One region of the Anaerofustis sp. NSJ-163 genome, then DNA from elsewhere that is predicted to be linked to it. Evidence: riboswitches for the same ligand, from Rfam matches in the RefSeq annotation. Region 1 holds a riboswitch; the other holds the start of a gene.
The links. Region 1 has a riboswitch for lysine ahead of M6G78_RS06565 (aspartate-semialdehyde dehydrogenase). Riboswitches for the same ligand answer to the same signal wherever they lie in the genome.
Positions count from the first base shown of each region.

Region 2: linked by a shared signal. The riboswitch ahead of M6G78_RS07615 (Na+/H+ antiporter NhaC family protein) and the one ahead of M6G78_RS06565 (aspartate-semialdehyde dehydrogenase) in region 1 are both predicted to bind lysine.

Region 1 is NZ_JAMYJV010000004.1:62,039-65,477, forward strand. It holds gene M6G78_RS06555 (cell division topological specificity factor MinE) at 1-130, opposite strand, end outside; gene minD (septum site-determining protein MinD) at 139-930, opposite strand; lysine riboswitch at 1,211-1,385, shown strand; gene M6G78_RS06565 (aspartate-semialdehyde dehydrogenase) at 1,468-2,481, shown strand; gene dapA (4-hydroxy-tetrahydrodipicolinate synthase) at 2,483-3,364, shown strand; gene dapB (4-hydroxy-tetrahydrodipicolinate reductase) at 3,374-3,439, shown strand, end outside.
Region 2 is NZ_JAMYJV010000005.1:16,258-19,696, forward strand. It holds gene M6G78_RS07615 (Na+/H+ antiporter NhaC family protein) at 409-2,019, opposite strand; lysine riboswitch at 2,118-2,284, opposite strand; gene M6G78_RS07620 (GNAT family N-acetyltransferase) at 2,365-2,847, opposite strand; gene ppdK (pyruvate, phosphate dikinase) at 2,899-3,439, opposite strand, start outside.

The sequences.
Region 1 (3,439 bases):
CTTTTTTTACCATTTCCAATTTATCATTTGTTATATTCGTTCTTTCTTTCATTAGAATGTTTTGAAGTCTTTCTTTTGCTATATCTTTACTTTTATTTTCATCTGTTTTATCCCTAAAAAAATCAAACATATCTCCTCCTAAAATCCAAGACTATGAACAAGCCTTTTTACCAAATTTTCTTTCTTTACAATATTTCTTATTGGTATTTCTTCCCCTGTTATTCTTCTTGCTATGTCCATATACGCTTGTCCTGTTATTAAATCTTCTTTTCCCGCCACCGGCTCTCCTCTATTTGAAGAAATAACAATTTCTTTTTCATCAGGAACAATTCCAATAAGTTCTATACCTAAAATATCCAAAATGTCATTTGTATCCATCATCTGACCTTTTTTCATCATATCTTCTTTTGCTCTATTAATTATTAATTTTGTATTTTCTATTCCATTTACATCAAGAAGGGATATTATTCTATCAGCATCTCTAACCGCAGAAACTTCGGGAGTGGTTACAACTATTGCATCTTTTGCACCGGCAACCGCATTTTGAAAACCTTGCTCTATTCCTGCAGGAGAATCAACTATTATGTAATCAAAAGTATTTTCAAGTTCTTTACAAATTTTTCTCATTTGAGTTGGTCTTATTGCCGTTTTATCCTTTGTTTGCGAAGCCGGAAGCAAGTATAATCCATCATAGCGTTTATCTTTAATAAGTGCTTGCTTTAATCTACATCTGTTTTCAATTACATCAATAATAGTATAAACAATCCTGTTTTCAAGCCCCAATATTACATCTAAGTTTCTAAGTCCTATATCAGCATCTATAACAACAGTCTTTTTCCCCAGCTTACTTAAGGATACACCAATATTTGCAGTAGATGTAGTCTTTCCGACTCCTCCTTTTCCCGATGTAATAACCAAAGTTTTTCCCATTTTTATGTTCTTCCTCTTTTCGCTTTTTTATAAATAATATCAATCTTATTTAAAATTTTTTGTCTTTATTTGTTATTAAAATAAAAAAATCAATGTAAGAAAAAATAATTATGAAAATATTATGAAAAAAAATAAATAAATTATATTTAAAATATTATTTAAAAAAAAGAATTTGTGAATTTAATTTTTACATACAAAACTACACTAAAACTATAATAAAAGGCTTGCAATAAAACGCATTTATTACTATAATAAAAACAATAGAATTTATATATCATAGTGTTAAAATAGAGGTGCAAATTTTATCAGTAATTTATTGGATATAGGTAAATATAAGTGAAAATAAATGAAAGGAAAATTTGCCGAGGATTGGCACTTTTTACCGGGTGTCTTTTCGGGCTTAATGTTAAGAGCATTAAGACTGTCATCGACTTTGATGGAGTGCTATTCACTAATACTGATTTATTTACGTATTATGAGTCGCATTGTCGACTTTTATTTTTTATAACACTATAAAAAATATTTAGGAGGATTTTTATGGGAAAATACAATGTAGCTGTTGTTGGTGCAACAGGTGTTGTAGGACAAAAAATGATTGAAGTACTTGAAGAAAGCAAAATTGATGTTAATAACTTTTACCCTATGGCATCAATAAGATCAGCAGGAAAAAAAGTTAAATTTAACGGAAATGAATATACTGTAGAAGAATTAACAGAACATTCTTTTGACAAAGATATCGACTTTGCATTATTTTCAGCAGGCGGAGGAACAAGTTTAAAATATGCACCTATCGCAGCAAAAAACGGAGTTGTTGTAATTGATAACTCTTCAGCATGGAGAATGGATGATGAAGTACCTTTGGTTGTACCTGAAGTAAATCCAAAAGACGCTTTAAAAAACAAAGGGATAATCGCAAATCCAAACTGCTCAACTATCCAAGCAATGGTAGTTTTAAAACCTCTTCATGATGCGTATAAAATAAAAAGAGTAATTTATTCTACATACCAAGCAGTTGCAGGTTCTGGACTAAAAGGAATAAAAGATCTTGAAGAAGGAGTTAAAGGCGGTAAAAATGAATTTTACCCTGTTCAAATCGCATATAACTGTCTTCCTCATATTGATGAATTTACAGAAAACGGATATACAAAAGAAGAACTTAAAATGGTCAATGAAACACATAAAATTCTTGGTGACTACGATGTAAAAGTTACTGCAACAACAGTAAGAGTACCTGTTTTTGTAGGTCATAGCGAAAGCATCAACCTTGAATTTGAAAAACCTTTTGACCTTGAAGAAGCAAGAGAATTATTAAGAAAAGCTCCTGGCGTAATAGTAAAAGACGATATTTCAGTTCCAGAATACCCTACTGTACTTGATGCAGCAGGCGGAGATGAAGTTTACGTTGGAAGAATAAGAAGAGACTTTTCTGTTGAAAGCGGAATGAACTTATGGTGTGTAGGTGATAACATCAGAAAAGGTGCTGCATCTAATACAGTTCAAATCGCTGAATATTTAATTAAAGAAAATTTCTTTGGAAAGGAAAATAATTAATATGTCTATTTTTAAAGGTGTAAGTACTGCTTTAGTTACCCCATTTGATGAAAATAATAAAGTAAACTATAGTGTACTTGAAGAACTTATTAACTCACAAATAGAAAATGGTATTAACGGTCTTGTAATTTGTGGAACAACAGGAGAATCTCCAACTGTTACAGATGAAGAAAAAGACCAAATTTTCAAAGTTTCAAATGAGGTAATAAACGGCAGAGTTCCTTTTATTGCGGGAACGGGAACAAATAATACAGAACATGTTCTTCAATTGACAGAAATAGCCGCAAAAAGAGGTGCGGACGCTGTTTTAATCAATAATCCTTATTACAATAAATCAAGTGATGAAGGAATTTATAAAAGTTATGAATATATAAGTGACAGAGTAGATGTACCTATTATTGTTTATAACGTTCCGTCAAGAACAGGTAAAAATATATCTGCATCACTTGCTATTGAACTTACTAAAATAAAAAACGTAAAAGGTTTTAAAGAAGCAAGTGGAGATTTATCTCAAGTTGCAAGAATAATGAAAGATTTACCTGAAGATGTAGAATTATATTCAGGTAATGACGATCAAATTATGCCTGTTTTATCTCTTGGAGGAGATGGTGTAATTTCAACATGTTCAAACATTATTCCTAAAGAATGTGTTGCATTAACAGATGCATTCTTTAATGGCGATATCAAAACGGCAATTCAAAAACAACTTGATATCTTACCAATGTGCGATGCACTATTCTGTGAATGTAATCCAATCCCTGTAAAAACTGCCATGAAAATAATGGGACTTAATACAGGTGATATGAGACTTCCTTTAACAGAGCTTACAGGAAGCAAAAGAGAGTTTTTAGAAAAAACATTGAAAGAATATTCTTTAATCTAAGAGGCAAATATGATAAAAGTTATGATTAGCGGCTTTAACGGAGCCATGGGACAAAATGTAAAAAACATAGTCGAA
Region 2 (3,439 bases), on a different contig from region 1:
TTTCAATTAAAAGTTACATAATACACACAAATTTCACATAAAAAAATAACTATATACTATATATTGTACATATATTACATACAAACACAACCATAAATATAGTTATTACATTTTTATATATTGTTTGTAACATTATTTTTATATAAAATATTTGTTATATATAAAAATAATGCAAAAACCTCCTTACTTTTTAGTCATTTTAAAAGATATATAACTTTATATTTTGTAAAATTTTTATTGCATTAAAACTTACTATTCGTTAAATATTAATATATGTATACTATCACCTACCCTATCTTACTATCTGAAATATCATATAAGCTTATATATATTTCAAACATATAATTATTTTTAAATAAAAAAAAGCATCATTAAATGATGCTTTTTTTTGTATTTGAAATATTTTTATTATTTATTTTTAGTTATATTCTTTATAGCATATAAAACAGCTACCATTAGTACTATACCAATAGGAAGTGATACCCATGCTGTTTGAACAAAACCTGCAATAATGTATGTTACAAAAGATACGGCTGCTACAGTCATAGCATAAGGAAGCTGAGTCGATACATGATTGACATGATCACATCTGGCACCAGCTGAAGACATAATTGTCGTATCGGAAATAGGAGAACAATGGTCTCCACATACAGCACCGGCCATACAAGCCGAAATTGATATAATCATAAGTTGAGGATTTGAATTAGCAAATACAGAAACTACTATAGGAATAAGTATACCAAACGTTCCCCAAGATGTACCCGTTGCAAAAGATAAAAAACATCCAACCAAAAATATGATTGCCGGCAAAAAGTTCATTAAAGAAGCTGCGTTATTTTGCATCATACCTCCAACAAATTCAGCAGCTCCCAAACTATCTGTCATAGCTTTCAATGTCCAAGCAAAAGTCAAAATCAAAATAGCAGGAACCATAGCTTTAAACCCTTCTGGAATACAATCCATACATTCATTGAATTTCAAAACTTTTCTTGCAACATATAAAATAACAGTTATAAACAAAGCAAATATACTACCTATAGATAATCCCACAGATGCATCACTGTTTGAAAAGGCTTCTATAAATCCTGCTCCGGAAAACAAACCGCCAGTATAAACCATTCCAATAATACAACATATTATAAGAGAAATTATAGGAATAATTAAATCAATTACTTTACCATTTTCATTTACATCACTATATTCTTCTTCAACAAACCCCGAATTTAAAATAGAATGCAAATCTCCTTTTGATGCATTTTCCTCATGTTTTTTCATAGGACCATAATCAAATTTGAGTAAAACCAAAGAAATCATCATTGTAATTGTCAAAAATGCATAAAAGTTAAAAGGAATTGCCTGAATAAATACAGAAAACCCATCTTCCCCCGGAACAAATCCAGTCACAGCAGCAGCCCATGAAGATATAGGAGCAATAATACAAACAGGAGCTGCCGTAGCATCTATAAGATAAGCAAGCTTTGCTCTTGATACTTTATGTTTATCTGTTATTGGTCTCATAACGCTACCAACAGTCAAACAATTAAAATAATCATCTATAAAAATTAATACACCTAATAAAATCGTTGCTAGTTGAGCACCTGCACGTGTTTTTATTTTTTTACTTGCCCAGTTACCAAAAGCAGCAGAACCGCCTGCTTTATTCATTAAGGCAACCATTCCTCCAAGAACAACAAGGAAAATTAAAATACCTACATTGTAACTGTCTGAAAGAACAGCAATAATACCATCATTTAATACATGAGTTACAGTTCCTTCAAAACTACCTGCAGCATAAAAAATACCGCCAAAAACAATACCTATAAATAATGAACTGTAAACTTCTTTTGTAATAAGTGCAAGAACAATAGCAATAATTGGAGGAACTAAAGACCAGAAAGTTGCATACATAGCTGGTTTAGCTGCTTCAGTTGTTTCTGCACCTAAGATTGGGAATACTAACATTAAAATAAGCATAAAGCTAGCAATTCCCGTCATTAATTTCTTCTTTGAAATTTTCATCGTACACCCCTTCAATTTATTTAAATTATGTAAATAAAGACAAATAAAAAAGCCTTAAATGACATCACTTTAGGACGCATTCATGGCAAAATAAATTTACTATAGATAGCGCTCCACAATCGTGACAGTATATTACATATTATGTAATATACCAGAATATAAATTATTTGGGTAATATATATTCTTCGGCAGTATCCCCTTTCCTTTATATAAGTCCCAAAATATAATATAAAGTACTGATGAACACCGCACCTCTATCATTTTATATTTACCTTTCTTTTTTACCATTTTTACATAATATTGTCAAGTTTTATTTAATATATGACAAATTTATCAAAAAATTTTTTACTTTTCGCTTAACATTATATAGTCATCTTTATTTTCCTTATAAATTTTAAACCCATATTTCAAGTATAAATCTTTTGCATAATTATCTTTACTTACAGATAAGGATACATTATTATACATTGGTCTTAAATTTAGTAAAAATATTTTTAATAAATTTTCTCCAATACCTTTATTTCTGTAACTTTTTTCAACAGACATACATAATTCAGGAATCTCTTTCGAAACATATCCATATCCATGTATATTATCATCAAACAATATGCTCCAAATCATAGCAATAATTTTTCCTTTATGTTCACATACATAACAAATATCTTTATTTAATTTGAAATTCTCATAATATATTTTAATATTTGGATCTTTTAAAATATCTTTTGAAATTGTAATATTATTTCCAACATAAATTGCATAATAAGTAAAATCTTTCAAAAAATATATCTCATTACCTTTTATTTTTCTTATTTTATAGTCTTCATTCATATATTTAACCTTCAAAAAAAAGGCACTTATAAAAGTGCCTTTTAGTAATTTTTATTTCTTAGAATTTTTTATTCTAGCTTGAGCAGCAGCAAGTCTTGCAATTGGAACCCTGAATGGAGAACATGATACATAATCAAGTCCTACACTGTCAAAGAATTCAATACTTGCAGGATCCCCACCTTGTTCACCACAAACACCACAGTGAATATCTGGATTAACTTCTCTGCCTTTCTTAACCGCCATATCAACAAGTTGACCAACACCTTCAGTATCAATTGTTGCAAATGGGTCTTTAGGGAAAATACCTTTTTCAATATATTCTTTAATATAAACCCCGGCATCATCTCTACTAAATCCATATGTCATTTGTGTTAAGTCATTTGTACCAAATGAGTAGAATTCCGCAACTTTTGCAAGTTGATCTGAAGTTAATGCAGCTCTTGGTATTTCAATCATAGTACCAACTTTGTAATCAATTTTAATTCCTGTTTCTTTAAATATATCATTTACAGTTTCTCTTATTCTGTCAACTACATATTTAAGTTCTAAATAACTACCTGCTAAAGGTACCATAATTTCAGGAGTAATATCT